Regions from separate parts of the Promicromonospora aerolata genome, predicted to be linked through region 3. Evidence: riboswitches for the same ligand, from Rfam matches in the RefSeq annotation. Region 3 holds a riboswitch; each other region holds the start of a gene.

Region 1 (10,259 bases), 700 kb from region 3:
GAAACACACCATGGGCTTCTGGGCCTTTCTTATCCTCGGACTGATCGCCGGCGTCATCGCCCGCATCGTCATCCCGGGCAAGCAGCCGGGTGGCTTCTGGCTCACCCTGCTCCTCGGTGTGCTCGGCGCCATGCTCGGCGGCTGGTTGGGCGGCCTCATCTTCAACGTCGACCTGATGGAGAACTTCTGGTCCTGGTCGGCATGGCTCACCTCGGTCGTCGGCGCCATCATCGTGATCCTGATCGTCCAGGCGATCTTCGGCCGCAAGAAGGCCTGATCGCAGCATCCCGCGGCCGCGCCGTCATCGTCGTCCTCCTGGCGTCGTTGACCGGTGCGGCCGCGGTCTCGTGTGCGGCGGGCGGCCCACGGCCGCCGTCGTCCACCGTGGGCCCGGTACCCGACGACGTCGGCCCGCACCTCAGCGTCGAGGTGGAGCAGGGCCGTACGCAGTACGCCGACCGCGAGATCCTCCTGGCGGTCACCAACGGCTCGGACCGGACGATGACGCTCCTGGCCGGGGCGTTGCACGCCGACGGGTTCGGGCCGTCGCACCAGACCAAGGACCGCCCGCGTACCCTGCGGCCGGGCGCGACGCGGGACGTCTACGTCGGGCTGGGCGAGGCGGAGTGCACGGGGTTCCCGGCAGGGCCCGCAGAGCCGGAACCGGACGCCACACCGTCCGCCACGATCACGGTGGCCCTGGGCGAGGGCGACGACCACGGTCCGGCGACCGACCTCACGGTCCGCGAGGTGCGTGACACCGCCGGGCACCTCGCCCGCAACCACGCCGTGGACTGTGCCCGGGCAGCGGTGGAGACCGGCGTGCGACTCGCCGTGCAGCCCGACGTGCCGGTCGAGATGCGCGACGGCGAGCTGACGGCGTTCGTCACCGTGCGGGTCGAACCGGTCGACGGCGGCCCCGAGGTCACGATCGACCACGTCACCGAGACCACCCTCCTGACCAACCCCGACACCCGCGGAGGCGCCGCGGGCTGGACGGGGCGCAGGCTGGACGGGCAACGGTCCGGCGAGATCGTTCTTCCGGTGGTGCCCACCCGCTGTGACGCGCACGCCGTGGGCGAGGACAAGCGCGGCACGTTCCTCCCCGTGCTGGCGAGCGTCGACGGCACGGCGCAGCACGTGTTCTACGTGCCGATGCCGGACGCCGCGCGCGCTGCCCTGTACGACTTCATCGGGGACAGCTGCGGCTGGCCGGAGGCGGAGTAGCCGGGCCGAGCCCGACGTCACATGAGCCGGTGATCGACCCGGGCACGCGAACGGCGCCGCCTCCGGTGCCGGACGGTGACCCGGCACGGAGGCGACGCCTCGCGGTGCACTGCTACGGCGCTCGCGCGCCGGTGACTCAGACCACGTCAGACGACGCGGATGAACGTCGGGTTGTTCTGCCACATCTCGGTGTAGCGCACGGGCATGCCGGCGGCCCACGCCTCGATGACCATGCCGTCACCCGCATACAGCGCGACGTGGCCGGGCGTCCAGACGATGTCGCCGGGCTCGGGGGTGGTCACCTGGTAGCCCGAGTTGAGCTGGGCGGTGGACTGGTGCGGCAGAGGCACGCCGAGCTGGGCGTACACGTACTGGATCAGCCCCGAGCAGTCCATGCCCTCGGCCGGCGAGTTACCGCCCAGCACGTACGTGATGCCGAGGTAGTTGAAGGCGATATTGATGGCCTGCTGGCCCACCGGGACGGGGTCCGGTGCGTCGACCGAGACGACGGCAGGGCCTTCGCCCTCCTCGCCGCTACCCGTCTTGCCGTCCGCGTCGGACGAGGTGCCCAGGGCTTCCATCTCGATCGGCATCTTTGCGTCGGCCGGGACGGTCACGGTGGGGGAGTTCACGACGGCCTGCTTGGCCACTGCGGTGAGGGAGTTCAGGTCGACCGAGTTGAGCTTCGCCGTCTTCACGTCGGTCTTGAGGTCCATCGCCGGGGCCGCGTGGGCCGTCGTCGCGATGGTCGAGATCAGAACGCCACCTGCAGCTGCGGCGATGGCGCCGCGGCGGGCGACGGTGCCGGCGTTCTCCGTGGCGGTACGAGCAAGGATGGTCAGTGGTGTCATGGCCGGCCGGCTGTCACGATGCCGGCCGCGGATGGAGTTCGTCACCTAATGTCTCCTGTACCGCCTGCGAGGTCAGCTGTCGGGTTCGGGTAGGAGTACACACCCGGCCGCACGGCTACTGGGGGGTTCCGTCCGGCTTCACCCCGAGGGTGACGATCGTGCTGTCACCCGGGAAGTGGGTCCCCCGCTCCTGTCTCGAACGTCTGGTCATGAACCGGTGACAGGATTCGGCGTCCGGCTCACGGCTCCACCGTTGCGGGGGAGCAGAAGTCAAAGTACACACGTTCACGGAAAAAGTCACGATCGGGTTACGCATTACGGTCTGACCCCACGAAGGCGCAGATTTACGCCGTTCCGGTCTTGAGTGGTTATGACCGGCATCACACACATCCGCTACCGTTCGGCGGCATGGCCGAAAGTGCGTACCGCATCTCCGCCTGGTGGGTGCTTCTCATCAGTGCCGCCGCCTGGTGGCTCTGCGGCTTCCTCCCCTGGCTGCTTCAGGCGTTGTACGAGGTCACCGGCCTTGTCGGCGGTCCAGCGGTGGGCGGCGCAGGCTTTCTGCCCCTCCCGTACACCGCCGACGACGCGGTGGCCGGCCTGGTCGTCATGGCCCTGATCGGCGGCCTCCTCGGGGGCGCCACGGCAGGCATCCCGGCGTCGGCCAGGGCGGGGGCCGCCGCGGCGATCGTGGGCACCGTGCTGGCGATGGCCGCCACCGGTGGCACCTCCTGGTGGCTCGCGCTGCGGGGGAGCGTGCCCGGTGACGGTGCGCCGTTCGGGATGCTCGTGATCACAGGCGTCGCCGGATCGGTCGGTCTGGCGGCCGGCCTGCTGACCGCGCTCGGCCCTGCGCCCCTGCGTGGTCTCGCACTGGCGCTGCCGGTGGTGCTCGTCGACGGCTGGCTCTGGGGCCTCCTGCCGGGCAACGCGGTGTCCCCCACCGGCACGTGGTGGCTCTTCGCGGTGGCCCTGGGCGTCGCGTTCGGGCTCGCCGTGGACAGCAAGCCGATCGAGCTCCTGGGCTGGCTGCCCGCCGCCGCCGTCGTGTGGGTCCTGCAGGCCACCTGGCCGGCCCTCCTGGCCGTGCAGGAGAACATCTGGCCCGGGTCCGAGCTCACCGAGAACCCGCTCGTCGCAGCGGACATCGTCTGGAACGAGCTCGCCTCGGCGGCGATCGTGCCAGACGGGCACCAGCTCGGCGCCTGGGTGGTCGCCCTGTTGCTCGGCGCCACCATCGCGGCCCTCCGGCTCTCGCGCGAGGCGGAGCGGAAGACCGGCGAGGAAGCCGAGGACGAGCTCTCGCAGGCCTGGGCCTGAGACTGCTACCGGCCTCCGGTCGGTGGGCGTGCTCGTCGCGACGAGACCTTCGTCCGAGGCGCCACGAGCACACCCACCAGCCAAGGGGGCCGGCCAGCAAGGGGTGCCGGCCAGCAAACGGGTGCCGGTCAGTACGGGCGGATGTAGACCGCGTAGTCCTGCCACTGGGCGGTGTGGCGGACCGGTGTGCCGTAGTTGGCGGCCTCGACCACCATGCCGTCGCCCGCGTAGAGGGAGACGTGCCCCTGGGTCCACACGATGTCGCCGGGGATCGGCGACGTCACCTGGTAGCCGGAGGACACCATGGCCGACGACGAGTGCGGCAGCGGGACACCGAGCTGGGCGTACACGTACTTGATCAGGCCCGAGCAGTCGAAGCCCGTGCCCGGCGACTCGCCGCCGTACGTGTAGGCGATTCCCAGGTACTGCATGGCGATCGCCACGGCCTGGGCACCGATGGACCCGTCGGACGCGTAGTCCGGGGTGGCCGGCTCGGCCGGCTCGACCGCCGCGGCCGGCTCGGCCTGCGCCTCGGGTTCGGTGCCGGCCTCGACGACGGGCTCTGGCTCGGGCTCTGGTTCGGGAGCGGGGGTTACCTTGACGGCCTTGCTCTCGATGCGGAGCTTCGCATCGTTCGCGACCTGTACCGCCGGCGCCGCCGCGAGCTCCTTGCGGGCGTCCTGCGTCAGTGCGGTCATGTCGACGCTTGCCAAGCGGTTCGAACCGTCTCCCATGACGGCGTGTGCGCTGGGTGCGAACGCCGTCGCGAGAAGTCCGGACGATGCCGCGATCAGTGCACCCGAACGGGCTGCTGTACGGGTCACGGTCATCAGGGGAGTGCTAGGAGCATGATCGGCGCGGTGTCGACCGCGTCGGACGGTGGTACTCACCGATGTTCTCCAAGTCGCCGGTTGCGCGGGCCCGTACCGATCTGGGGAATGGGGCCCACGGTCGTGCCTCCGGTGGCACAACGGATCCGACGCTACATACGGGTTACGACCTTGTCTCGATCAGATAACAGTTGTCGTGAAGTATCAGGCTCTCTGGAACGCGCGTAATTTTTCGACCAGATGCCTTTTGCCAGCGTAAGAGGCCATTGTGAAGGGCAAGACGGACATCCGGACGGCACAAAAAAGGGGAAAAGAAATGTTGCGACACGCCGGTCTCCGGCGGCGTGTCAGCTCCTGTCCCGGGCGCGGGCCTCGGACTCGGACTTCAGGTCGGCCAGCTCCGTGTCGACGAGCTCTCGGGCCCTGGAGCCCTGGACCAGGTTCGTCAGCCCGGCGAGCATGCCGCTCTGCGCGACCACCAGGGTGACCTCGCACGCGGCGTCGGACACGGGTGCGACCTGGTGCGCGGCGCCCGTGCGGACACCAGGGGTGGTGCTCGACCAGGAGAAGCCGCGGCCCTCGACCAGGCCGTCGACCTCCCAGGTGGCCTGGGGGAGGCCGGGCTGCAGGACCTCGACGCGGGAGCCGACGGCAATCCTGGCCGCCGGCCGGACCAGGGTCACGCTGGTCATGGAGCTGGTCCAGGAGGGCATGCGCTCGACGTCGGACAGCACCTGCCAGACGATGTCGGCGGGTGCCTCTACCCGGGTGCTGGTGCGGTACGCGTGGGCCACGGGCCCCAGGCTACGCGCGGCTGCGGAGCGGCCGGTACGTCCGGAGGCCCGTGGCGAACCGCCAGGTCAGGGACCCGTGGAGAGCTGGAGGGTCACGATGGAGCCCCAGGTGCCCAGGGTGCCGGCCGCTGGGTCGGACGAGATGACGGTCCCGGCCGGCACCGTGTCCGACGTGGTGTCCACGACCGTGCAGGTGAGATGTGCCTGCTCGCAGGCGACCCCGGCGTCCTCGACGGTCATCGCGGTGAGGTCGGGCACCACGACGGAGTTCTCGACGGGCTCGCCCTCGTCGCTCGGCCGGTCGTCGTTGCTCGAGGTCGAGGGTGGTCCGCTCGGATCCGGCGACGGTTCCACCTCGAGCGTCATCGAGCCGCCGGGCAGGGCGGTCCCGGGGGCTTCCTGCGTGATGGCGGCCCAGGCGCCCCCGCCGAGCACCAGTCCCAGGGCCAGGGTGGCACCGCCGACCCGCGCGGCCCGCCGTCGTCGTGCGGCGGGGACCACGTGGGTGACGTCGACGTCGATGGTCGGCGCCACCCGGCCGACCCGGTCGCGCAGGATCTCCACGAACTGCTCGTCGTTGTTCATGACCCGCTCCTCACGCTCGTGGTGTCCGGTGTCGTTCATGACGTACCCGCCGCGTCCTCGGCCTCGAGCACCTCGCGCAGGCGGGTGATGCCGCGCGAGGCCGTGGACTTCACCGTGCCGACGGAGACGCCCACCGCGTCGGCGACCTCGCGTTCGGTGAGTCCTTCGAGGTGTCGGAGCACCACGATCCGGCGCTGCTTGGTCGGCAGCAGCAGTGCGCGGGTCAGGCGGTCGCGCTCGGCATGCTGATCGGCCGGGCTCTGGCCGGTGTCCGTCCGGTCGGGCAGGGCGTCGGAGGCCATGAGGACCTCTCGACGGCGCCGGCGCCACCGGTCAATCCGCAGGTTGGCGAGGACGCGCCGCGCGTAGGCGAGCGGTTCTCCCTGCCGGGCCTTCGGCCAGGCCAGGTACGTCTTCATCAGGGCCTGTTGCACCAGCTCCTCGGCCTGGTGGGTGTCACCGCACAACAACCAGGCGGTCCGTGCCAGGGCGGGAGCCGACCGGGCCATGAAGCCGGCGAACTCGGCCTCCGTGTCCGCCACCACCACGATGTCTATCGCCTGGACCTTGTCGGGGCTCGATCTCCCCGCGACCATCGGCATGCTCATGCCTCCTTCACGGTCCGGGAGGCCAAAAGGTTGAGTGGACGCTCGACAGCGCGTGTCGGTCCCTCCGTATCCTCGCCCGTATCCTCGCCGCATGGCCACGCATCGGCTCACCGTGCAGCAGGCACGTCGTATCGCGCTCCGTGCCCAGCTGCTCGACGCCCGGCGTCCGGTCGACCTGGTGCACCTGGTGGAGGACCTGACATTCCTCTCGGTGGACCCGACGTCGGCCCTGGCTCCCGCGGTCGACCTCGTCTGCTGGTCGCGGCTCGGCAACGAGTACTGGCAGGGCGCGGTGGACGACGCGATCTCCGACCGCATGCTGTTCCAGCTGCGCGGCACCGTGCGGTCCATGAGCGACCTGCCCCTCTACCTGGAGCAGATGGACCGGTGGCCGCAGAACGAGACGATGCGGCAGTGGCTCGCCGACAACGCCGGCTTCGCGCGCGAGGTGCTGGAGCTGGTCGAGGCGGACGGGCCGGTACTCGCCAAGGACGTGCCGGACACGGCCCGGGTGCCGTACACCTGGGGCGCCGAGGGGTGGAGCAGCCGGCGCAGCGTGGCCGAGATGCTCGAGGCGCTGAACATGCAGGGCCGGCTCGCGATCGTGGGCCGCAAGGGCAGGCAGCGGCTGTGGGACCTGGCGGAGCGCGCGTACCCACAGGTCGAGGCGGTGCCGCTGGAGCAGGCCCTCGTGGAGCGGGTGGAGCGGCGGTTGGCGGCGGAAGGTATCGCCCGGCGCCGCACGCAGGGTCGAGCGGGCGACGGCGTCTACTGGGTGGATCTGCCGGGCGAGGCGGTGCAGGTCGAGGGGGTCGACGGCGAGTGGCGGGTCGACGGCGACCTGCTGGAGCGTGCGGACGAGCCGTTCGAGCCCCGCACCGCCCTGCTGTCCCCGTTCGACGCGATAGCGGCCGACCGGCCCCGGCTGCTCGACCTGTTCGGCTACGAGTACATGCTCGAGATGTACAAGCCGAAGGGCAAGCGTCGCTGGGGCTACTTCGCGCTGCCGATCCTGCACGGCGAACGGTTCGTGGGAAAGCTCGACGCCAAGGCGGACCGCAAGGCGGGCGTGCTGAACGTCTTCGCCGTGCACGAGGACCTGCCGTTCGACGGAGCCACGATGGACGCGGTGCACGCCGAGGTCGAGCGGCTCGCCGCATGGCTGGGGCTGGGCCGGATCGACTATGCGAAGGGCGCGTAGCCCCGCTCCTGACCGCGGGTCAGGTGGTTGAAAGTTTCACCAGTCCCAACCGGCTGGAAATGCGACTATCATCCGCGAGGTGACGTCGCAGATGATGGTCGACCTGGTCCCTGTGGACGAGGCCGTGCTCGAAGATCTCCTCGCCCTGGCCGTGGCCGAGGCCCGACCTGGCGAGGTGATGCCGCCCGCAGCCGGAGAGACGACTACCGAACCCCGCACGACCTGGACGGATCAGCGGAAAGAGGCGTTCCGTGACTATCACCGCCGGTGCCGGGTCAGCACGCAGGCGCCGGTCGCCGAGGTGACCTGGGCCGTGACGGCCGGCGGCCGGATCGTCGGTGCCGCCCGCCTCGCCCTGGTCGACGACGACCCGGAGGGCCGGGAGGTCGGCCTCTGGCTCGGCGAGTCGCACCGGGGTCAGGGCATCTCCGGTGAGGTGGCCTACTGGGCCCTCGCCGCGGCACAGACGATGGACGCCAAGCGGCTGGTCGCCCGCACGACGGTGAGCAACTCCATGGCGCGACGGTCGCTGGAGCGGATCGGCTTCGAGCTGGCCCACAGTGGCAGCGACCTGGTCGGCACCATCTCGCTGCCCTGAGCCGGGATCAGTCGAGTGTGAGCGCTTCGAGCTCGGCGCGGTCGCCCACGAACACGTTCATGTCGATGTAGGGCTCCACGCCGTCGTACCCGCGCAGCCGGTCCCGGTTCGAGTACTGCCAGACCGTCCAGTCGCGACCGTCCGACAGCCGGGGTGCCCACGCCACCGACCGGATCCAGACGGGCAGGTCCGGGTAGCGGCCGGCGAGGTACAGGTCGTACGCGTCCTCGGTCGCGTACACGATCGGAGCGGCACCGTAGTGCTCCTCGATGCCGGCGACGAGCGGGTCCAGGATCGCGTGCGCCTCGTCCGCCGTCGGTCGGTCCTCGTGGAACCCGCCGTAGAACTCGAGGTCGATGACCGGCGGCAGCGTGCCGGCGGTGGCGGGTACCTCGGACGCGAGGTGTGCGGCCTGGTCGGCACCAGGGCTCTCGAAGCTCATGAAGTGGTACGCCCCGACGAGCAGGTCGGTCTCGGTGGCGTCCGCCCAGTTCTCGGCGAACCGCTCGTCGGTGTGCGATGAGCCCTCGGTGGCCTTGATCCACGCGAAGTCGAGATCCTGCGCGGCCAGCACGTCCCAGTCGATCGCACCCTGGTAGTGCGCGACGTCCACACCGCGCACGTCGTACCGGGCGGCGAGGATCCGGTTGGGCCAGACGATCCCGTTGGCCACGAGCAGGCCGAGCACCGCCACGAGCATGACTCCTGCTGCCGCTGTCCACAGGGCTCTGCGAGTCCTCATTCGCCGGTCATACCGCCCGCCAGCTCGGCCGAGATGTCCAGGTGTCCCGCGTGCCGGGCGTACTCCTGCAGCACGTGGAAGCAGATCCAGGCGAGGGTGGGCGGGTCTTCGGTGAACCGGCCTCCGAGCGCGCCGTGCTCGTCCAGGCCGTGCGTCGCGAGCACGTCACTGGTCCTGCTGCCGCCGGTGTGGAGCGCCTGGAGCAGCTCGTCCAGGCCGACGCCGTCGGGCACCACCCACGGACCGTGCGGCTCCTGGCCCGCATGGTCGCCCCAGGGGCGGTCGACCGGCTCGGCCAGGAAGCCCCACCGGAACCAGCGCTGCTCCATGTGCACCAGGTGGACCAGCAGCTCGAGCGGCGACCAGCCGGACGGGAGCCGGGAGGTGCGCAGCTCGGCGTCGGACAGGCTGCGCAGCTTCCGGTCGACGGCGTGCCGGTAGTAGTCGAGGTAGCCGGCGAACAGGGCAGCGGGATCGGTGGTGTGGGGAGGTGGCTCGCGGTCGGAGAGGGACACGTCGTGAGGCTACTGCGAGACACCGACAAACTCGGTCGCCGAAGTGCTGTGACATCGGAGCGGTCGGTGCGTCCGTAGTGCATGACGCAGACAAAGGGCAGGACCTACGGCCTCGCTTCGAACCCCTCGGAGTGGGCAGCGCACCGCCGGGCCGTCGTCTTCTCCGTGCACCGGATGTTCCCCGGGGTCGACGCCGAGCGCGCGGCGACCGAGGGCCTGGGCGAGCTGTGCCGCCAGATCGTGGTGCACGGCGCCGTCGACCGGCCCGCCGTCGTGTGGTGCGAGGCCGCCATCGCGGCCGCCGCGCGCCTGCGGACCGGGGCGGGCTCGCCGGCATGAACCGACGATGGTGCGCCCCGCCACCGACCGCAGTGCCCCACGTGCGCATGTCGGACGCACAGGCCTACGGGACCTGTGCGTCCGACGGGTACGTCAGCGCGTGCTGCCGACCTCTGCGACGAACCGTGCGGCCCGCTCGCGCAGACCGGCGATGCGACGGGCGGTGATCAGCTCCTGCATGTCCGGGTCGTTGCCGGCCTCCGTGAACGTCGGTGGGCGCCGAACGTTCCGTGAACAGCCGAACTCGGTACAGATGAGCGTGCCGATCGTGTTGCCGTTGCGCCCGGAGGCGCCGCCTCGGCGGGCGACGTACAGGGACACGTCGTCGGTGACCACGACGTCCTCGCACCAGGCGCACACGCCCTTGGCCCGAGGACGGCCGCCCTTGGCGTCGGCGGCGCGCAACAGCACGCCGGTGGGCCGGCCGTCGAGCTCGAGCACGACGTACGCGGACAGCGGCGCCTTGCGGTCGCGCCAGCCGACGTAGTCGAGGCGCTCCCAGTCGAGCGCCTCGAGGTCGGGCAGGGTGGCCTGCGCGGCCTCCCGCTTGCTCGTGTTCAGGAAGGACGCGCGGATCTGCTTCTCGGTCAGGGGATTCATGGGTATCGGCTTCCGGTCGCTCGGAGGGCGCCGGCAGGCGTGGCTGTCG
Region 2 (10,259 bases), 780 kb from region 3:
CGAGAACGGGGTTGTGTTCCTCTGAGCACCGTTCAGGAACACAACCCCGTTCTCGCCTACTCCGTCAGCACCGACATGGCGGCCGCCCGGCCCGGGATCCCGCTCACGCCCCCACCCCGGCGCGCGCCCGCACCCGCCAGCAGGACCCGCGGGTGCGCAGTCTCGACGCCCCAGCGCCCGGCGTCGTCGTCGGACTCGGCGAAGGGCCAGCCGAGGTCCCGGTGAAAGATGTGCCCGCCCGGCAGCCCGACGTCGCCCTCCAGGTCGACGGGGCTGCGCACCTCGAGGCAGGGGGCGCCGTCGGCGTCGAGCGCGAGCACGTCCTCGATCGGCTCTGCCAGCACCGAGTCCAGGGACGCGAGCGTCGCCCGGAGCGCCTGGTCCCGTGCGCCGTCCGGGTCCGCACGGAAGAGGCGGGCCGGCATGTGCAGGCCGAACAGGGTGATGGTCTGCGCGTCGGTCGCGGCGAGCTCCCGGCCGAGGATGGTCCGGTCGGTCAGGGTGTGGCAGTAGATCTCGCTCGGCGGTAGGTCGGGAACCTGCCCGGCGGCCGCCTGTGCATGCGCGTGCTGGAGCTGGGTCAGGGACTCGTTGACGTGCAGGGTGCCGCTGAACGCAGCGACGGGGTCGACACCGTCGCGCAGCCGGGGCAGGCGGGTCAGCAGCATGTTGACCTTGAGCTGGGCGCCCTCGGGGGAGGTGCCGGGCGCCGCGGGCTCGCCGCCGAGCAGCCGGTCCAGCTCCGCCGGGGCGCAGCCGGCGAGCACGTGCCCCGCGGTGACGCCCTGCGTGCGTCCGTCGGCGTCGGTCCAGGCGACCTCCGCGCCCGCGGTGCCGGGGTCCACCGCGGTGACGGTCGCCGAGGTGACGATCGTGGCGCCGGCCGCCAGTGCGGCGTCGCGCAAGGCGCCCGAGACGGCGCCCATCCCGCCGACCGGCACGTCCCAGTCGCCGGTCCCGTTACCGATGACGTGGTAGAGGAAGCAGCGGTTCTGCCGCAGGGTCGGCTCGTCGACGTCGGCGAACGTGCCGATCAGACCGTCGGTGGCCGCGACCCCGCGCACGACGTCGTCGGCGAAGGTGCGGCGCAGCGCCGCACCGAGGGGCTCCTCGAAGAGCGAGCGCCAGGCTTCCTCCCCCACACCGTCGACCACCCGGTCGCGCACGACCGAGCGTGGGAGCAGCGGCTCGGTGAGGGTGGGCGCGAGGCGTCGGGCCACCTCGCCGGTCATGGCGTAGAAGCGCCCCCAGGCCTCGAAGTCGGCGTCCGACCCGGTGAGGTGACGGAAGGAGGCGCGCGTGACGGCGTCGTCCTGGCTGTCGACGAGGAGGCCGCCGTCGGCCACGGGTGTGTAGGAGGACCAGCGCCGGCGCTTCAGGGTGATGGGGAGCTCGAGCTCCTCGACCACCTGTCGCGGGAGGAGCGAGACGAGGTAGGAGTAGCGGGAGAGCCGTGCGTCCACCCCGGCGAAGGGCTGGGCCGAGACGGCGGCGCCGCCCACGTGGTCCGCTCGTTCGAGGACCAGGACCGACCGGCCGCCACGGGCCGCGTAGGCCGCGGCGGTGAGGCCGTTGTGGCCGCCGCCCACGACGACGACGTCGTACCGGGAACGCATGGAATCTGGCATGCACGTCATAGTCGCATGGGGCACTGATTACCAGCGAGGTTCCATCACAAGTTGGTATGTGACCTAATCGTGACATTTGCTCGATGGGCGGGTACGGTCATGACACCTCGCCAGTAACGGTGGGGTCCTGGTCCGGACGCCGAGCCCTGTCACCGGATCTGAGCAGCTACGACGTGACAGGGACGGGGGAACCAAGTAGGCCGGGCACGTGAGTGTCCTTGGGGTGAAGCCTCCTTGCGAGGCCGGGTGATCGCTCTCCCCATCCGAACCCGACAGCTCACTTCGTAGGCGTCCGAGGAGATCACTGGTGACCGTACTCACCGACCGCACCCATGACTGGGCGGACGACCAGGCAAACCGTCCCAGCAGCCGGGGCAGGCACCGCGCCGACGGCCCCGCGCTCACCCCCTTCACCGCACTGACCCAGACCGCCGCCGAGAACGCTGCCCGAACTGGCGCCATCGCGGTCGTCACGTCCGGCATGCTGGCGTCGGTCTTCACGCAGACCGCCCACACGGCGCCCCCCGAGACGCACACGCAGACGACGCTCGCCAACGCGACGCCGGTCAGCAACACCGTCGACTCCACGACCCGGGCCGGCTTCACCGAGAACCTCGTCACCAAGGTCGAGGTCACGCAGAACGCCGACTTCTGGGCCGAGCGCGGACGCGTGTCGGTGACGCCGTACGCCGAGACCGAGGCCGGCATCGCCGAGGCCAAGGCCAAGGCGGAGGCCGAGGCGCGCGCCGAGGCGGAGGCGGAGGCCGAGGCGAAGGCGAAGGCCGAGGCCGAGGCGGCCGCAGCAGCCGAGGCCGCAGCAGCCGCTGAGGCCGAGGCCGCCGCCGAGGCGGAGGCTGCTGCCGCCGTCGAGACCGTCGCCGACACCTCCGGCCTGGGCCAGCAAGCCGTCAACCTGGCCCTCGAGTACGTGGGCGTGCCCTACGTGTGGGGCGGAGCCTCCCCCAGCGGCTTCGACTGCTCCGGACTCATCCAGTACGTCTACGCCCAGCTCGGGGTCGACCTCCCGCACAGCTCGAGCGCGATGTCGACCGTCGGCTACCAGGTCTCCGCCGCCGAGGCCCAGCCCGGCGACATCGTGTGGACGCCCGGCCACGTCTCCCTGTACGCCGGCAACGGCATGGTCGTGGAGGCCCAGCAGCAGGGCACCCCCGTGCAGTACGGCGAGATGTGGCAGAACAACGCGGTGTTCATCCGCGTCACGGGCTGACCGCTTCTCGTACAGTTCTCCAGACCGGCCACGGGGTGGGTCGCACCGGACGTCCGGTGCGACCCACCCCGTGCTCGTCCGCGAGCACCGCGTTCGTCCATGAGCACCGTCCGGTAACGTCCCGGGCGTGAAGATCCTCGTACCGGACGTGCCCTTCGACCTCGACTTCCCGGCGCTCCTGCCCGACGCCGGAGCCTCCTTCGCTCCCGGCGGCCCCGACGTCGTCGCCACGTACGCGATGAACGACCCGATCCCCGAGGAGCACACGGACGCCGAGGTGCTGGTCACCTGGTCCAGCCCGCCCAAGATCGTCGCCGACGCCGCCCGGCGGCTGCCCCGGCTGCGCTGGGTGCAGACGCTCTCCGCCGGGCCGGACGTCGCGCTGGGAGCCGGGTTCGGCCCCGACGTGGTCATCTCGTCGGGCCAGTCCCTGCACGACGACACCGTCACCGAGCATGCCCTGGCCCTGGTCCTCGCGTCGGTCCGACGCCTCGACACGTCGCTGGCCGCGCAGCGGGAGCACCGCTGGGCCAAGGAGATCGCGTTCGCCCAGGCGGATCCCGTCACGGGCCGCGAGTACACGCTCGACGACGCGCGTGTGACGATCTGGGGTTTCGGTTCGATCGCCCTGCGGCTGGCGCCGCTCCTGACCGCGCTCGGCGCGCAGGTCACGGGCGTCGCCTCGCGGGCGGGCGAACGCTCCGGCTACCCCGTGGTGGACGCCGCCGGCCTGGACGCGCTCCTGGGCGAGACCGACCTGCTCATCTCGCTGCTGCCGGCCGTCCCGGCCACCCAGCACATTCTCGACGACCGCCTGCTGCGCCTGCTGCCGCCGTCGGCGCGCTTCGTCAACGTCGGCCGCGGCGCGACGGTCGACGAGGCGGCACTGGTGGAGGCCCTGCGGTCCGGGCGGCTCGCCGGTGCGGCGCTCGACGTCATGGAGACCGAGCCCCTGCCGGCCGACTCCCCGCTCTGGGACGCGCCGAACCTGATCCTCACCCCGCACGTGGCAGGCGGGCGGCCGCGCCGCGCGGCGCGGTTCCTGGCGGACCAGCTCACGACCTGGCGGGCGGCCGGCGACCTCCGCAACGTAGCCCCCCGCTGACCCTCCGTTGAGTGCTGGGTATGTGCGGGCTATTGGGCCGCATGCCAACAGATAGCCAGCACTCAACGAGGATTACGGGGTGCGGGTGCGCGGGGCGGGCTGGCAGACCGGGCAGCTGAATGATGAGCGGTTCATGAACGCGTCGCGGCGGACCAGAGCGCCGCAGCGGCGGCACTCCTCGTTCTCGCGGCCGTACACGGCGAGCGACCGGTCGAAGTAGCCGGACTGCCCGTTCACGTTGACGTACAGCTCGTCGAAGCTGGTGCCGCCCTGGGCGAGCGCCTCACGCATCACCTCGGCCGCCGAGTCCAGCACCCGCCGCACGTCCGCGACCCTGAGCTTGTCCGTCTGGCGTGCCCAGTGCACCCGCGCGCGCCACAGCGCCTCGTCCGCGTAGATGTTGCCGACGCCGGACAAGACCGTCTGGTCCAGCAGCGCGCGCTTGACCTGTGTCCGACGGCGGCGCACCCGCCGCACGAGGTCGTCCAGGTCCAGGTTCGGGTCGAGCAGGTCGCGGGCGATGTGCGCGACCGGCTCCGGCAGCAGGGGCAGGTCCGAGCCGTGCCCTGCCGGGACGGCCGACGGCGGGGTCGCGCTCCCCCGGGTCGGGACGTGGTCGTGCACCAGGTCCTGCACGCTCAGGTGTCCGAAGGTGCGCTGGTCCACGAAGTCGAGGTATCGCGCGCCGGAGGGCGCACCGGTCAGGTGCAGGCGGACCCGCAGGTGCGGGTGGCGCCAGTCGTCCGCGGCCGTCGCTCGCCCCGGCTCGTCGCCCAGCACCGCGGTCGGGGTCTGCTCTCCGCTGAGCACCGCCCCTCGGACCAGCAGCTGCCCCGACATACCGAGATGGGCGAGCAGGGCCGCTGCGGGGTAGGCCTCGACCGGCTCGGGCTGCACGGGCTGCACGGGCTGGACCGTGGCAGCCTCCTCCAGCGGCAGCCAGAGGAACTTGCCCCGGCGGACGGCGGCGCTCAGCCGCCGTCCGGCGAGCTGGTCACGGAACGAGCCGGGACCACCGTCGTGCCGGCGCACGCTGTACTCGCGGAACACCTCGACGTCACGCACGACGGCGCCGACGACGAGCCGGTCCAGACCATCGCGGACGGTCTCGACCTCGGGCAGCTCAGGCACCGGAGGCCGGGGCCTTGCTCTCGGAGCCGTGCACGGCGGACGCCTGATCGCCCTCGGGCTCGGACAGCGGGAACTTCTCCAGCAGCGTCCGGTAGGTCTCCTCGGCCGCCCCCTGCTCGGCGTGCTTCTTCGCGCTGCCGGAGCCGGAGCCGTAGGTGACACCGTCGATCACGACCGTCGAGTGGAAGACGCGCGCGTGCTCGGGGCCCTCGAACGTCGCGATGTAGTCCGGGGAACCCAGACCGCGTTCGGCGGAGGCCTCCTGCAGGGACGTCTTCCAGTCGAGACCGGCGCCGAGACCCGCCGCGACGTCGAGCGTCGAGTCCACGAGCCGGTGCACCAGCTCCCGCGACGTCTCGAGACCGTGCGAGAGGTAGGTGGCGCCGATCAGGGCCTCGACCGTGTCGGACAGGATCGAGTCCTTCTCGAAGCCGCGCGTGCGGATCTCACCCTTGCCGAGCAGCACGTACTTGCCCAGCCCGAGGGTGCGCGCGATCGCGGCGAGCGCGCGCTGCGACACCGTCGCCGCACGCATGCGCGCCAGATCGCCCTCCGACAGGTCGGGGTGCCGCCGGAACAGCGCCTCCGTGACCACCAGCCCCAGCACGGTGTCGCCCAGGAACTCCAGGCGCTCGTTCGTGGGGATGCCACCGGCCTCGTGCGCGAACGACCGGTGGGTCAGTGCCAGCACAAGAAGCTCGGGGTCCAGATGGACCCCGAGCTTCTCGAGCAGCGCGGTAGGTTCCGGCCTCGCCGGCGACGTCCCGCCCTTGGCCACGTCAGCCCGCGTGAACGGTCTTCAGGGCGTCGCGGTACGTGCGGCCCTTGTAGGTGCCACACGTCGGGCACGCCGTGTGCGGCAGCTTGTTGCCCTGGCACTGCGGGCAGGTGGTGAGGGTCGCTGCGGTGGTCTTCCACTGCGAGCGACGCGCACGGGTGTTGCTGCGCGACATCTTGCGCTTCGGAACAGCCACGGCTAGCTCTCTTTCGTCTCGTCCGACACGCTCGTAGATTCGAGCATGCTCTGAAGCGCCGACCAACGAGGGTCGACTACGTCATGGTGATGACCGGGATCGTCTGCCAGGCGTGCTCCGCACTCGGAGCACAGGCCGGGGCAGTCCTCCCGGCACAGCGGTTGAAATGGTAGTGCAGTCACGACCGAATCCCGAAGCGCAGGCTCCAGGTCGGCCATGTCGTCGTCGTCCAGGACGGATTCCTCGTCCTCGACGTCGTCGTCCCCCGCCTTGGCCGACGCAGCGGCCTTCTCGGGGTAGGCGAACAGCTCGGTGATGTCGACCGTGAGCTCACGGCTGATGTCGTCGAGGCAGCGGCTGCACTCGCCCTTTGCCGTGCCGCGGACAGTACCGGAGACCAGCACGCCCTCCATCACGGACTCGAGTCGAAGATCCAGCTCGAGGTCGGAACCTTCCGGGATACCGATCACAGCGGTACCGAGATCCGACGGCGCCTGCACGGTCGCGCTGTGCGTACGCATGGATCCGGCACGCCGAGACAGCTCGTGCGTGTCGAGCACGAGCGGTGAGTTCGGTTCGCGGGAAATAACAGGCTCCATGAAGGCAGTGTCCGAGAGGACGGTGAAGGGGGTCGGACCCGGCGCAATACCTCACGCCACGGGCCAAAAACCAATCCTACGACATGGATCGGGCCGCACGCGCGCCCGCAGGGGGTGACGGCCCTCACGGGCTAGCCCGTGGGCTGCCCCAGCGCCGACCGCAGCGCTGCCGTGACCCCGGGCGGAACCAGGTCGTCGACCGGTCCGCCGTGCCGTGCGATGTCCTTCACCAGGGACGACGCGACGTGCGCGTACCGCTGGTCGCCCGGCAGGAAGATCGTCTCGACGCCCGACAGGTGCCGGTTCATGAGCGCCATCGGCTGTTCCGCGTCGAAGTCTCCACCCCCGCGCAGACCCTTCACGACCGCCACCGCACCGGCCTCCCGGCAGAAGTCCACCAGCAGGCCCGGCACCACGGCGACGCGGACCCGCGACATCGCGGGCTCGGTCTGGGCCAGGGTGTACACCGCCGCGCGCACGAGCTCGGCGCGCGTCTCGAGGTCGAGCAGGCCGGACTTGCCAGGATTCTTGGCGACGCCGACCACCACCTCGTCGAACATCGTGGCGGCGCGACGCACGACGTCGAGGTGGCCGAGAGTGATGGGATCGAAGGACCCGGGGCAGACGACGGTGGTCACGCGCCCACGCTATCCGACGGCTCCGCACTGCCGGAGGGCTCCGCGTAGTACACCGCCGTCTCCCCGTAGTCCTTGCGCGCGAACGCGGCGAGGCCGACCGGCCAGGTCGGCTCGGGGGTGCGGATCGAGCGCTCGACGACCACGACGGCGTCGTCGGCCAGGACATCCGGCGCGGCCAGGTGCGTCAGGACGGCGGCGAGCGTGGTCTCGTCGAGGTCGTAGGGCGGGTCGAGAAAGACGAGGTCCAGCGCCGCCGTCGTGCCGGAGGTCGCGGCAGAGCCTGCACGCGGCCCGGCACCCGCGAGCGCCGCAGCGAACCGTTCGGCGGTCTCGGTAACGACGCGCACGGTGGTCAGCCTGAGCGTGGCGACGTTCTTGCGCGCGACGTCGGCGGCGGGGCGCGCGCTGTCCACGAGGGTCACCTCGGCGGCGCCACGGCTGGCGGCCTCCAGGCCGAGCGCACCGGAGCCGGCGTAGAGGTCGAGCACGCGGGCGCCGTCGAGCACGTCGAGGTGGGTCAGCCGGGAAAAGATCGCCTCACGGACGCGGTCGCTCGTGGGCCGGGTGCCCTTGGGCGGCACCGCGATGGTGCGGCCGCCAAGGGAGCCGGCGACGATCCTGGTCACGCCCGCGAGCCTAACGCGGCCGGCCAGGCCCCGGTTACGAGACCGCCGAGACCTGCCTCCTCGCCGGCTGCAGACTTGGTCATCACCCCGTTCGGTCACTGCAGAGTTGGTTGCGGTTTGAGAGGTGCTGAGCGCTACGAACTCTGCAGTCGGCATGGCGTGCTTCGCTCTGCGTCACGACCAAGGGGTGTCGATGCGGGCGAGGAGCGGGAGGTGGTCGCTGCCCGTCGCCCCCAGGGCGCGCACCTCGGTGACGGTGGCGCCGCGCGCGAGCACGTGATCGATCTGCGCCACCGGGAACGCCTCGGGGTACGTGAACTCGAAGCCGGCCGCCGGAGCCGTGACGAGGTTGGTCAGCGGCGCGACCGCGCCGTCGACGAGGACCGCGTTGAGGTCTCCCGAGACGATGACCGTGTCGCGCTGCTCGGCGTTGACGGCGTCCGCGAGCCGCAGCGCGCTGGCGTTCCGCAGCTCCGTCTCGAACCCGCCGCTACCGAGCCGGACCGAGGGCAGGTGCGCCGCGAACAGCGCGACCACCGCACCCTCGCGCTGGATCACCACCCGCAGGCAGCGGTCCCACGTGGCGTCCACTCCCTCGGGCCGGATGTCCACGGCTGTCGCACCCTTGAGCGGGTACCGGGACCAGATCCCGACGGTGCCCTGCGTCTCGTGGTGCGGCAGCACGTCGCCGAACTCCTGGGTGTACTGGCCGGCCGCCGCATCCGAGACCTCGGTGAGCGTCACGACGTCGGGCTCGGCCGCGAGGAGCACCTCCGCCGTGCCTGCCACGTCGGTGTTGGTGTCGCTGACGTTGTGCTGCACCACGGTCAGGTCGCCCGGTTCCGGCGCGACGGGACGCAGCTGGGGCAGGAACACCCAGATCCAGGCCGCAAGCGGGAGCAGGACGGCAAGGATCGCGAGCGCCGACCGCCGCAGCAGCGCGGCGAGGATCCCGAGCGGTACCGCCAGGCCGAGCCACGGCAGGAACGACTGGACGAGGCTGCCGACGTTACCCCAGCGGTTGGGCACGAGATCGTGGGCCACGAGCAATGCGGCAGCCACCACGGACCCGAGCGCGAGGAGCCTCCCGCGCTGCCAGGCGGTCTTTGCCGGCACGGCGGTGTGGATCGCATGTTTCGCGTCGACCGTCACGGGCCGTGACCCTATCGGCTGTGCCTTTCGGGCGTAAGGCGTAGGTCATCCCTTTCACCCAGCACGGTTTCACCCTCCCGCATCTGGCTCGCCGCGCCCCGCCGGGGGCTCAGGCCCGTTCGAGGAACTCCTCCTGGTCCTCGTCGAGCTGGGCCCGGATCGCCTCCGCGAGCTCCGGGAACTCCGCCAGGTCCGGGGACGCCCGCACGACGTCGACGGCCGCGGTCCGCGCCTCCTCGATGAGGCCGGCGTCCTTGACCACCCGCAGCAGGCGCAGGGAGCTGGTCCGGCCCGACTGCGCCGCGCCGAGCACGTCGCCCTCGCTGCGCAGCTCCAGGTCGAGGTTCGCGAGCTTGAAACCGTCGGTGGTCTCGGTCATCGCCTCCAGGCGGGCGAAGGCCGGCGTGCCGGGCTCGGCGTCGGACACCAGGAGACACAGGCCGGGGTCGGTACCGCGTCCGACCCGCCCGCGCAGCTGGTGCAGCTGGGAGATGCCGAACCGGTCGGCGTCGAAGATCACCATGGCCGTGGCCTCGGGCACGTCGACACCCACCTCGACCACCGTGGTCGAGACCAGGACCGGCGACTCGCCGGCGGCGAACCGGGCCATGGCCTCCTCCTTCTGGTCGGGCGGCAGCTGCCCGTGCAGCACGCCGACGTCGACGCCGGCCAGCTCCGGCCGGGAGCGCAGCTCCTCGGCCACCTCGAGCACGGCACGCAGCGGCGGGCGGTCGGCGGCCGTGCCGGTGCCGGGGTCCGAAGGGTCCAGGAACTCCGGCACGTCGTCGAAGTCCTTGGCCGCCTGCTTGGTGTCCTCGTCCGGGTGGATCCGCGCGCACACGACATAGGCGCGGCGGCCGGCGTCGACCTCCTCACGCACCCGGGCCCAGGTGCGGTCCGTCCAGCGGGTGTTGCCCGCGGGCACGGCGACGGTGGTGATGCCGGCCCGGCCCGCCGGCACCTCGGTGAGGGAGGACGTCTCCAGGTCGCCGAACACCGTCATCGCCACGGTGCGCGGGATGGGCGTGGCCGTCATGACCAGCAGGTGCGGCGACACCCGTCCCTTGGCCCGCAGGGCGTCCCGCTGCTCGACGCCGAAGCGGTGCTGCTCGTCGACCACGACGAGGCCCAGGTCGGCGAACTGGACGTGCTCCGACAGGAGTGCGTGCGTGCCCACC
Region 3 (10,259 bases):
CCGGGCCGCGGTAGGCATCTAGCTGGTCCGGTGCGGGCGGGTGGCGGATGTGCGGCGGCCTACCCAGTGATCTGGCCCGAAATCCCGCTGAGTTCGGGCCAGATCACTGGGTAGGCGCGGGCGCGCGCGGGCGCGGGCAGGTCGATGTGGGTGCCCGCGCCGGTGTACTGACCCGGCCGCCAACGATGGGCGGCGAGGACCCTGGCGATCTCTGCGCCGACGCCGCCGGGCTTGTCGTTGTCGGCCGGTTTGAAACGCAGCATGATCACCTGGCCGGACGCCAGGAGCTGGTTCTGCCGTGGAGCGTCCCGGACGAGGGCCTGCTGCGTGCTGTGCGGGCCGATGCCGTCGATCTCCACGACGAGCCAGCGCCCGTCAGGCAGCCGCCAGACGAAGTCGACGCGGGCCACGACCGTGCCGCCCATCACGATCAGGGCCTGGATGTCGTCCGGAGGTGCCCCGTTGTCATGACACGACAACCGGACGAACGACTCGGCGGGCGACTCCGAGCGCGTGTCGACCAGACCGAACAGCTCATGGAGCATGGCGGCACCGTGGCGGCGTCGGACCAGGTCGTGGAGCGCGGCGAGGTCGACCGGGCCGAACCGGTGCGACCGCGCGAGGTCGTCGAGCACGGCGAGGGCGTTCTGCCGTGAGAGCTTGGGGATCGCCTGCGCTGCGGCGTGGTCGATCCGGGCGACCTCGCGGCCACCGATCGTCACGGTGGGAAACGGCGCATGGTCGACGACGGCGACCCCGTGCCGGCGCTGTCGCGGCGACCGGTCCTGACGTGCGACCTCGAGCGAGAAGTCGCGGGGCAGACCGGACACACCGTGCAGCACGAGCGCGCAGCCGCCGGTCGCTACGGTGTCCGGGCCGTGCAGCAGCAGGGCGAACCAGGTGCGCCACCGCGCGACGTGATCGAAGAAGTCGGCCCGGACCCTGTGTGCGAGCGGCACGGGATCGGTGTCGTAGACGCTCCGCGCCGGGCTGGTCCAGCGACCGTGCTTGACCATGCGGCGCCGAACCTCGCGTCCGATGCCGAGCTCCTCGCACTGGAGCGTGGACAGGAGCCCTGCCTGCCGTCGGAGGAGTGGTTCTGCCGCTCGGGGCATCGTGAAGCTCTTTGGCATGGGACCACTCCAGCAGCGCCGAGCCGACCGGGCAGGCCGCCCGACGGCCACCTGTGCACAACGGCGCTCCGACACGCCCTGTGGTCGAGTTCGGACGCGGCGCTACCCAGCGATTGCGCCCGAACTCAGCGCGAGTTCGGGCGCAATCGCTGGGTAGCGGCGGTCGGGTCAGGCCGCTAGGGCCTGCTGCTCCGGTTTCCGGTCCAGCTCCGGGTACGTCACCTGGAGGTACGGGCGGGGGATGCGGTGCGAGCGGGAGAGCCGGGCGCGCACGCGGACGTGCCACGTGCGGTACGCCCACACTGTCGCGAGCACGGTCACCAGCAGCGTCGCCACCGCACCGATCAGCACGGCGTACCGCGGGCCGAACTCCTCGCCGATCCAGCCCACCACCGGCGAGCCGAGGGGCGTGGTGCCGAGCAGCACCATCACGTAGATCGACATGACGCGGCCACGCAGCTCCGGGGCCACGGACAGCTGGATCGCGGCGTTCGCCGACGTCAGCATGGTCAGGGACGCGAAGCCGACCGGGATGCACATCAACAGGTAACCGAGGTAGGTCGGCATGACCGCCTGGACCCCCATCGAGACCGCGAACGCGAACGCGGCACCGAGCACGAGCCGCACCCGGGGGCGTTCCCGCCGGGCCGCCAGGAGGGCTCCGGCGAGCGAGCCGATGGCGAGGACGGACCCGAGGATGCCGTACTCGCCGGCGCCCCGGCCGAACTCGACGCGCGCCATCATGGCGGACGTCAGCTGGAAGTTCAGGCCGAACGTCGAGACCACACCCATGACGACCATGATCACGACGATGTCGCTGCGACCACGGATGTAGGCGAGGCCCTCGCGGATCTGGCCCTTGGCGCGCGAGGCGATCGGCAAGGGCTGGAGGTCGCGCATCCGGGCGAGCGAGATGATCACGGCGCCGAACGCGATGCCGTTGATGATGAACACCCACCCCGTGCCGACAGCGGCGATGAGCAGGCCTGCCACACCGGGGCCGATGAGCCGTGCGGCGTTGAAGTTGGTCGAGTTGAGGCCGACGGCGTTCGCGAGCCGGGTGGTCGGCACCAGCTGGGCCACGAAGGTCTGGCGCACCGGTCCGTCGACGGCGCTCACCACGCCCAGGAGGGTCGCGAACACGTAGACGTGCCACAGCTCGGCCGCGCCGGACAGCACCAGCAGACCGAGCCCGAGGCCCAGCACACCCATGCCGCCCTGCGTGATCATCAGGAGCTTGCGGCGGTCGACACGGTCGGCGAGGAGCCCCGCCCAGGCGGACAGGAAGATGTGGGGGATGAACTGCAAGGCGGTGACGATACCCACGGCGACGCCGGAGTTGTTCGTGAGGAGGGTCAGTACGACCCAGTCCTGGGCCACGCGCTGCATCCAGGTGCCGATGTTGGCGACGAGAGCGCTGGCGAACCAGAGGCGATAGTTGCGGTACTTCAGGCTGGCGAAAGTGGCGCTCATCGAGCGGCGATCCTGATCAGGAGCTCACTGGCTCCTGCGAGGATCTCTCTCTCCTCTCCGGTCAGGGTGGACAGCTGTTTGGTGAGCCAGGCGTCGCGCCGGCGCCGGGTCTCGGCGACCTCGCGGGAACCTGCGGGAGTGAGCCGTACGACGACCTGACGGCGGTCCGTCGCGTGCTCCACCTTTTCGACGAGGCCGAGCTCCGTCAGCGTGTTGACGGCTCGGGTCATCGACGGGGGCCGGACGCGCTCGTGCTCGGCGAGGGAACCGGGGGACATCTCGCCGTGCTTGTGGAGCACCGTCAGGATCCCGAACTGGCCCTCGGGGAGATCGGCCTCGCCGCGTTCGGCACGCAGGCGGCGGGAGACCCGGGTCAGGGCGACGCGGAGGTCGCCCCCGACGGTGGCCGGGCTGCGGCTGGATCTGCGGGAGCTCGACACCGCTCCAGTCTAGATCATTAGCCTTGCTAACGGTACGTGGGTGGGGTCACACCCGCCCGCGCGCACGGGTCGCCCCCCCCCCCCCCCGACGAGCGGAGCGCCCGCCCCACGAGGGGACGGGCGCTCCGAGATCGCTGCCGGACGGAAGTCAGTGCGCGCGATGCGTCTGCGCGAACTGTGCGGGCCCCGGCTGCGGGTCCTGCCGGACGTTCTCGAACTGCTGGCCCTGCTCGCTGTGCGCCTTGAGCCGGTTCTCGAACTCGGCCTGCGTGCGCAGCTCCTCCTCGGTGGGCCAGAGGCCGATACCGAGGATGAGCAGGAACGTCACGACGCTCACCGCCATGACGAGCGGCACGAGAAGCTGCATCGTCGAGGCGCCGGCGGGGACGCTGTCGATCGGGTTGATCACGGTGACACCGGCCATGCCGGTGTAGTGCATGCCGGTCACGGCAAGTCCCATCACCAGGGTGGCGATGATCGTGGCGAGCGTGCCGCGGATGTGCACGGTGCACCACAGTGCGGCCGTGGCCGCGACGATCGCGATGACGATCGAGGCGACGACGTAGACCGGGTTGTAGACGACCTGCGCCGACATCTGCATCGCTTCCATGCCCATGTAGTGCATGGCCGCGACGCCGGCGCCCGCGAGGGCACCGCCGACGAGCATCGCCGCGAGCTTCCGCTTGCCCAGCTCCGTGATGAACAGGCCCGCTCCCACCACGACGATCGCGATCGCCGCGCTCAGGAGGGTCTGGGGAATGTCGTATCGGATGGTCACACCGGAAGCGGAGAACCCCAGCATGGCGACGAAGTGCATCACCCAGATGCCGGTGCCGCCGAGGGCGATGGCGCCGAACACGAGCCACGCCGCGCGCGTGCCGCCCGAAGCTGCTCGGGCTCGGGACGTGCACGCGAGGCCCGTCGCCGCGCCGGTACACGAGATCGCGTACGCCAGCAGAGGCGTCACGATCCCGAAGGTGAAGTGGTCGATCACTGGCATGGTGTTTGAACAGCCCCTCGAATGGTTCCCTCTGTTGCGGAAACGTTACAGAGTCCCTCTGTCTCGGACAATAGGCAGAACCCGCCGTCCAAGGGATATTGCGGACGTGATCATGCTGGTCAGGCGGTTTCGACGAGGTAGTCGACGCACGCGGTGAGCGCTGCGACGTCGTCGGGATCGACGGCCGGGTACATCCCGACCCGGAGCTGGTTGCGCCCGAGCTTCCGGTACGCGAAGACATCCTGCACCCCGTTGGCGCGCAGGTCCGCGAGCACACGGTCGACGTCGATCTCCGCGGCGAGGTCGATGGTGCCGACCACCGGTGACCGCTCCTCGGGGCGCGCGACGAACGGCGTCGCCCACTCCCGGGCCCTTGCCCAGGAGTAGAGGATCTCCGCGGACGCCGCGCTGCGCTTCGTCGACCACTCGAGCCCGCCCTGGTCGAGCAGCCACTCGACCTGGTCGGCCAGGAGGAGCAGCGTCGCGACGGCGGGCGTGTTGAGCGTCTGGTCCTGGCGTGAGTTCTCGAGGGCCGTCGTGAGCGACAGGAACTCCGGCACCCACCGTCCCGAGCCCTCGATCCGCGCGGCGCGCTCGACGGCAGCGGGGGAGAGTACGGCGAGCCACAGTCCGCCGTCGGCCGCGAACACCTTCTGCGGTGCGAAGTAGTAGGCATCGGTCTGGCTGAGGTCGACGGGCAGCGCACCGGCTCCGGACGTCCCGTCCGTGAGCACGATGGCGCCGTCGGACCCGGCCGGCCGGAGCACCGGGGCGACCGCCCCCGTGGAGGTCTCGTTGTGCGGGGTTGCGTAGGTGTCCACGCCCTCGGCCGTCTCGAGGTAGGCCACCGTGCCCGGCTCCGCCGCGATCACCTGGGAGGGCTCGAGGAACGGGGCTCGCGACGTCGCGGCGGCGAACTTGCCGCCGAACTCGCCGAAGGCCGCGTGCTGCGCCCTGCGCTCCACGAGGCACAGGGTGGCGAGGTCCCAGAAGGCCGTGGCGCCTCCGTTGCCGAGCGCCACCTCGTACCCGTCGGGCGCGCCCAGCAGCTCCGTGACACCCTCACGAATGCGGTGCACCAGGTCCTTCACCGGCGCCCGTCGATGTGACGTACCCAGCACGTGCGCGTTCGCCACGAGATGATCGACCTGTCCCGGGCGCACCTTGGAGGGGCCGGAGCCGAAACGGCCGTCGGTGGGCAGCAGGTGTGGCGGGATAGTCAGTGGCACAGAACTAGACTAGAACCTGGGCCGACGCCCGGGCCGCACGTGTCCAGGGCGACTGGGCGGCTGTGCGCATGACGGGAGCTGACGTGACGGATCTGATCGACACCACCGAGATGTACCTCAAGACGATCTACGAGCTCGACGAGGAGGGCATCACGCCCCTGCGCGCGCGCATCGCGGAACGCCTGGGGCATTCCGGACCGACGGTGTCACAGACTGTCGCGCGCATGGAGCGCGACGGGCTGGTGATCGTGACCGGCGACCGGCACCTCGAGCTCACCGAGCTGGGCCAGGACAAGGCCATGCGCGTGATGCGCAAGCACCGTCTCGCCGAGCGCCTGCTGACCGACGTCATCAAGCTCGACTGGGAGCACGTGCACGTCGAGGCCTGCCGCTGGGAGCACGTCATGAGCGACCTCGTGGAGAAGCGCCTGGTGGGCCTGCTCGACCACCCGCACCACGACCCGTACGGCAACCCCATCCCGGGCCTGTCGGAGCTCGGTGAGGCCTATACCGACGTGCCGTTCCTGAGCGGTGTGATCTCGCTGCCGTCGGCGTTCGAGGCAGCGGCGAAGAAGGGGGTCAGGGGTGAGCCGCTCGCGGCGTCCCTCACCCGTATCGCGGAGCCGCTGCAGACCGACGTGGAGCTGCTCGCCCGCTTGTCCGACGCCGGCCTGGTGCCCGGCTCGCGCATCACCGCCGAGCACAGCGACGGCACCTACACGGTGACGGTCGACGGCGCGGGTACGGCGCTGGAGCTCGGTGAGGACCTGGCCCGCCACCTCTTCGTCGCGACCGCCTGAGCCGGTTCGCCGACCACCTGAGTCGGTTCCGAACCGTCCGGTTTGTCGGAAACCTGCCACCCAAGGTACGACACGTCATGGCATTCGTTGCCGGAACGTGACATTGAGGGTGAGGTCCGGTACGTTCAGACCGCTCCCGCGGAGTTGTTCGTGGGGGTCCTCGGACGGACGCCGAACTCTGTCACCGGCCGGGGTCCAATACGACCGCATGACAGAGGCGGGGGACCCACCAACGGGCGCCAGGGTGCGTCCTCGGGGTGAAGCCGGGCACTCCTTCGGGATTGCACGGCCGGGTGATTTCTCCCACCCGAACCCGACAGCTGACCTCGAAGGCGTACAAGGAGAGGTAATACGTGACTGCACGTACGACTCGCGCTCGTCATCGGGCTGCGCGACGACCAGTAACTCCGCTCACCGAACTCGCCCAGAACGCCGCGGTCGGCCGCCGTACCGCCGTCGCCGCCGCGGGTGGCGCGCTTCTCGTCTCGACCTTCGGTGGCGCGATGGCCGCACAGGCCGCGCCCGTCGAGGCCGGCCACGCGAAGATGAACTCGGTTGACCTCAACGCACTGACGTCGCAGGCCCGCCAGGCGCTGACCAACGCCCCGGTCGTGACCGTCGCACCCGACGCCGAGCTCAACGTGGAGAAGGCCGCGGTCTCCGTGGTCTCCGCCGCCGAGAACGAGGACTACCAGGCAGAGCTCGCCGCCGCCGAGGCTGCGGAGGCCGCCGAGGCTGCTGCCGCCGAGGCCGCTGAGGCTGCCGAGGCCGCTGCCACCACGACGGCCGCGTCCGTGGACGTGCCCGCGTCGGCGATCGGCAACTCCGTGATCTCCGTCGCGAGCCGCTACGTCGGCGTCCCGTACGTCTCCGGCGGTTCCTCGCCGAGCGGGTTCGACTGCTCCGGCTTCACCGCGTACGTCTACGGCCAGCTGGGCATCCCGCTGCCGCACTCGTCGGGTTCGCAGCCCAGCTACGGCACCCAGGTGCCGGCGTCCGAGGCGCAGCCGGGCGACCTGATGTGGACCCCCGGGCACGTCTCGATCTACGCCGGTGGCAACACCATGATCGACGCGTCCAAGCCGGGCACCGTGGTCGACTTCCGCACCATCTGGCAGTCGAACCCCACGTTCATCCGCATGGGCTGACCCCAGCCGCGCACGACCACCAGCCAGAGCGCCTGTCCGGACCATCGGGCAGGCGCTCTGTCGTGCCATCGTTCTGCAGTCGTCATGCCTCCGGATACCCACAACGTGCCCGCCGCCGGTAGCGTTGGGAGTGCAATGGTGCTTGGGCGAAGAAAGGTCTGGCGATGACGCGATCCGAGGTCGTACTGGTCGGGGTGGACGGATCGGCCGCTAGTCTGCATGCGCTCGACTGGGCGACCGCCTACGCACATCGTGTGGGTTGGTCGCTGCACATCGTGTGCAGCTATTCCCTGCCGTCGTTCACGGCCGCTTCGCTCGACGGCGGGTACGCCGCCCTCGACGACACGACCATCCAGGAGGGCGCCAAGTCGGTGCTCGCCGAGGCCGAGGCCCGCGTGGCCGACGCCGGGGTGCGTGCCACCACCGAGGTCGCCACCGGCGACGCGGCGGGTGTGCTCGTGGAGCTGTCCGCCGACTACGGGCTCGCCGTCGTCGGGACGCGCGGCAGGGGTGGATTCACGGAGCGGCTCCTGGGCACGGTGTCGTCCGCGCTACCCGCGCACGCCCAGTGCCCGGTCGTCGTGGTCCCGCTGCGTGCGGAGGCCAACCGAGGCGTCTCCTGGAGCGTGCCGGGCACTGCTGCCGGCGGTGCGGCAGAGACACCGACCGCCGTCGCGCCCGGCGCTGCCGAGATCCGGGAGGTGCGCCGCATCGTCGTCGGCGTGGACGGGTCGCCGCAGGCGGAGCGTGCGCTGCAGCACGCGATCGTGCAGGCCAACGCATGGGGCGCGGAGCTGACGGCGGTGACCGGCGTACCCGTGGGGAACACCGGCATGCTGGCGTGGCTGCCGTCCACGATCGACCGTGAGCAGGTGCTGGCCGACATCGCGGTGGGCATGGACGTGCTGGTCGACCGGTACGAGGCGGAGAACCCCGGCCTGCGGATCCGGCGGATCGTGCTGGACGGTACGGGCGCCGAGCTGCTGACGGAGTTCTCCACGGCGTCCGACCTGGTGGTGGTGGGCTCGCGTGGCCGCGGCGGGTTCCGCGGGCTGCTGCTGGGCTCCACGAGCCAGGCCGTGCTCCACCACTCGGCGTGCCCGGTGTTCGTGGTCAACAAGCACTGCAACGACTGACCGGTCAGGCGCCCTCGAACGTGTCAGACCCTCAGGTCACCGGAGTGACCTGAGGGTCTGACACATCGGGGCGGTGCTGACAGGTCAGTCGACGTGGGCGGCCTCTGCGGCCGCCAGCAGCACGCAGGTGGCCACGCCGTCCATCGCCGTGCGCACCTCGTCCAGCGGGGGCATCGAGGGCGCGAGGCGGACGTTCTTGTTCTCGGGGTCCTTGCCGTACGGGTAGGTGGCGCCCGCCGGCGTGAGGGCGATCCCCGCCTCCTTGGCCAGCTGCACCACGCGCGAGGCCGTACCCGGTGCCACGTCGAGCGACACGAAGTAGCCGCCCTTGGGCTCGTTCCACGACGCGACGTCGTACCCGCCGAGGCGCTCGGTCAGGATCTGCACCACGGCCTCGAACTTGGGCGCCAGGATCTCGCGGTGCTTGCGCATGTGCTCCCGCACGCCGTCGGCCGAGCCGAAGAACATCGCGTGCCGCAGGTGGTTGAGCTTGTCCGGGCCGATCGACGCCACCGACAGGTGCTTCTTGTACCAGGCGATGTTGGCCGGCGAGCCTCCGAGGAACGCGACACCCGCGCCTGCGAACGTGATCTTCGAGGTGGACGCGAAGAGGAGCACCCGGTCCGGGTGGCCTGCCTCGGCAGCCAGCGCGATGGCGTCGGGGCTCGTCACCTCGTCGTCGGTCAGGTGGTGCACCGCGTACGCGTTGTCCCACAGGATGCGGAAGTCCGGGGCGGCGGTCGGCATCGAGACCAGAGCACGGGCGACGGCGTCGCTGATGACCGCGCCGTCCGGGTTCGAGTAGGTGGGGACCACCCACATGCCCTTGATGGTGGGGTCCGACGCGACGAGCTCGGCCACGGCGTCGGCGTCCGGACCGTCCGGCGTCATGGGCACGGGGATCATCTCGATGCCGAGGGCCTCGCACACGGTGAAGTGCCGGTCGTACCCCGGGACGGGGCAGATCCAGCGCACCTTCTCCTCGCGCGCCCACGGCTTCGGCGACTCGGGGAAGCCGAACAGCTCGGCGAACGTGACGACATCGTGCATGAGCGTGAGCGACGCGTTGCCTCCCGCGAGAAGCTGCTCCACCGGTACGTCGAGCAGCTCGGCGAAGATGCGGCGGACCGCGAGCCCGCCGTCCAGCCCGCCGTAGTTGCGCGCGTCCGTGCCCGTGTCGTCGGCGTGCACACCGATCCCGGGCAGGGCGAGCAGGGGCTCGGCGAGGTCGAGCTGCTCGGCCGACGGCTTGCCGCGCGTGAGGTCCAGCTTCAGGCCCTTGGCCTGAAGGTCTGCGTAGGCCTGCTGCAGCTCGTGGAGGGCCGGGAGCGTTGCGGTGGTGTGGGACGACGTCGTAGTGGTCACCCCTGGGAGCCTACGCTCAGCCGGCGCTCGGTGACAGTTCGGAGCGCTCGTCCTGGTCGCCGGCGGTGGTGCGGTCCGCGATCTTGCCCGTCCCGGCCGTGTCGGCCGTCTCGCCCGTGTCGGCTGTCTCGCCGGTCTCGCCGGGATCGGCGTCGCGCAGCGCCACCAGGGACTCCTCGAGGATGTCCAGCGCCATCTCCAGCTCGGGCTGGACGATCGACAGGGGCGGCGACAGGCGGACGGCTCCGGTGCGGGTGTCCTTCGCGAGCACGCCGCGTTCGAGCAGCGCCTCGCACAGCTCCCTCCCGGTGCCGAGCTCAGGGGCCAGATCGATGCCAGCCCACAGGCCCACGGTGCGGGCCTCGGTCAGCAGCTCCCGCCCGACGAGTGCGTCGAGCCGCTCCCTGAGCACCTTGCCCGACTCCGCGGCTCGCGCCTGGTACTGCCCCGTCGAGAGCAGGTCGAGCGCGGCGATACCGACCGCGCACGCCAGCGGGTTGCCGCCGAACGTCGAGCCGTGCGTTCCCGGCGTCAG

The links. A riboswitch is a leader RNA that binds a small molecule or an ion and turns the genes downstream of it on or off. The one in region 3 is predicted to bind cyclic di-AMP.
Region 1: linked by a shared signal. The riboswitch ahead of ACFSL2_RS17035 (C40 family peptidase) and the one ahead of ACFSL2_RS20250 (C40 family peptidase) in region 3 are both predicted to bind cyclic di-AMP.
Region 2: linked by a shared signal. The riboswitch ahead of ACFSL2_RS23510 (C40 family peptidase) and the one ahead of ACFSL2_RS20250 (C40 family peptidase) in region 3 are both predicted to bind cyclic di-AMP.

Annotation. Positions count from the first base shown of each region.
Region 1 is NZ_JBHUHF010000001.1:3,819,605-3,829,863, reverse strand. Features, by position in the region: gene ACFSL2_RS17045 (GlsB/YeaQ/YmgE family stress response membrane protein) at 11-277, shown strand; gene ACFSL2_RS17040 (hypothetical protein) at 325-1,227, shown strand; gene ACFSL2_RS17035 (C40 family peptidase) at 1,374-2,123, opposite strand; cyclic di-AMP (ydaO/yuaA leader) riboswitch at 2,125-2,321, opposite strand; gene ACFSL2_RS17030 (hypothetical protein) at 2,487-3,398, shown strand; gene ACFSL2_RS17025 (C40 family peptidase) at 3,527-4,222, opposite strand; gene ACFSL2_RS17020 (SRPBCC family protein) at 4,576-5,022, opposite strand; gene ACFSL2_RS17015 (PASTA domain-containing protein) at 5,089-5,646, opposite strand; gene ACFSL2_RS17010 (SigE family RNA polymerase sigma factor) at 5,643-6,203, opposite strand; gene ACFSL2_RS17005 (winged helix DNA-binding domain-containing protein) at 6,307-7,416, shown strand; gene ACFSL2_RS17000 (GNAT family N-acetyltransferase) at 7,496-8,014, shown strand; gene ACFSL2_RS16995 (GH25 family lysozyme) at 8,022-8,756, opposite strand; gene ACFSL2_RS16990 (mycothiol transferase) at 8,753-9,271, opposite strand; gene ACFSL2_RS16985 (hypothetical protein) at 9,353-9,610, shown strand; gene ACFSL2_RS16980 (FBP domain-containing protein) at 9,704-10,210, opposite strand.
Region 2 is NZ_JBHUHF010000001.1:5,295,682-5,305,940, reverse strand. Features, by position in the region: gene ACFSL2_RS23515 (phytoene desaturase family protein) at 57-1,637, opposite strand; cyclic di-AMP (ydaO/yuaA leader) riboswitch at 1,769-1,934, shown strand; gene ACFSL2_RS23510 (C40 family peptidase) at 1,936-2,856, shown strand; gene ACFSL2_RS23505 (NAD(P)-dependent oxidoreductase) at 2,984-3,961, shown strand; gene mutM (bifunctional DNA-formamidopyrimidine glycosylase/DNA-(apurinic or apyrimidinic site) lyase) at 4,034-5,092, opposite strand; gene rnc (ribonuclease III) at 5,085-5,870, opposite strand; gene rpmF (50S ribosomal protein L32) at 5,872-6,066, opposite strand; gene ACFSL2_RS23485 (YceD family protein) at 6,069-6,665, opposite strand; gene coaD (pantetheine-phosphate adenylyltransferase) at 6,797-7,303, opposite strand; gene rsmD (16S rRNA (guanine(966)-N(2))-methyltransferase RsmD) at 7,300-7,929, opposite strand; gene ACFSL2_RS23470 (endonuclease/exonuclease/phosphatase family protein) at 8,104-9,081, opposite strand; gene ACFSL2_RS23465 (ATP-dependent DNA helicase RecG) at 9,191-10,259, opposite strand, start outside.
Region 3 is NZ_JBHUHF010000001.1:4,520,047-4,530,305, forward strand. Features, by position in the region: gene ACFSL2_RS20215 (NCS2 family permease) at 1-22, shown strand, start outside; gene ACFSL2_RS20220 (hypothetical protein) at 60-1,133, opposite strand; gene ACFSL2_RS20225 (MFS transporter) at 1,302-2,606, opposite strand; gene ACFSL2_RS20230 (MarR family winged helix-turn-helix transcriptional regulator) at 2,603-3,046, opposite strand; gene ACFSL2_RS20235 (MHYT domain-containing protein) at 3,195-4,046, opposite strand; gene serC (phosphoserine transaminase) at 4,166-5,275, opposite strand; gene ACFSL2_RS20245 (metal-dependent transcriptional regulator) at 5,359-6,075, shown strand; cyclic di-AMP (ydaO/yuaA leader) riboswitch at 6,252-6,426, shown strand; gene ACFSL2_RS20250 (C40 family peptidase) at 6,429-7,223, shown strand; gene ACFSL2_RS20255 (universal stress protein) at 7,388-8,359, shown strand; gene ACFSL2_RS20260 (aspartate aminotransferase type Ic) at 8,444-9,724, opposite strand; gene rocD (ornithine--oxo-acid transaminase) at 9,741-10,259, opposite strand, start outside.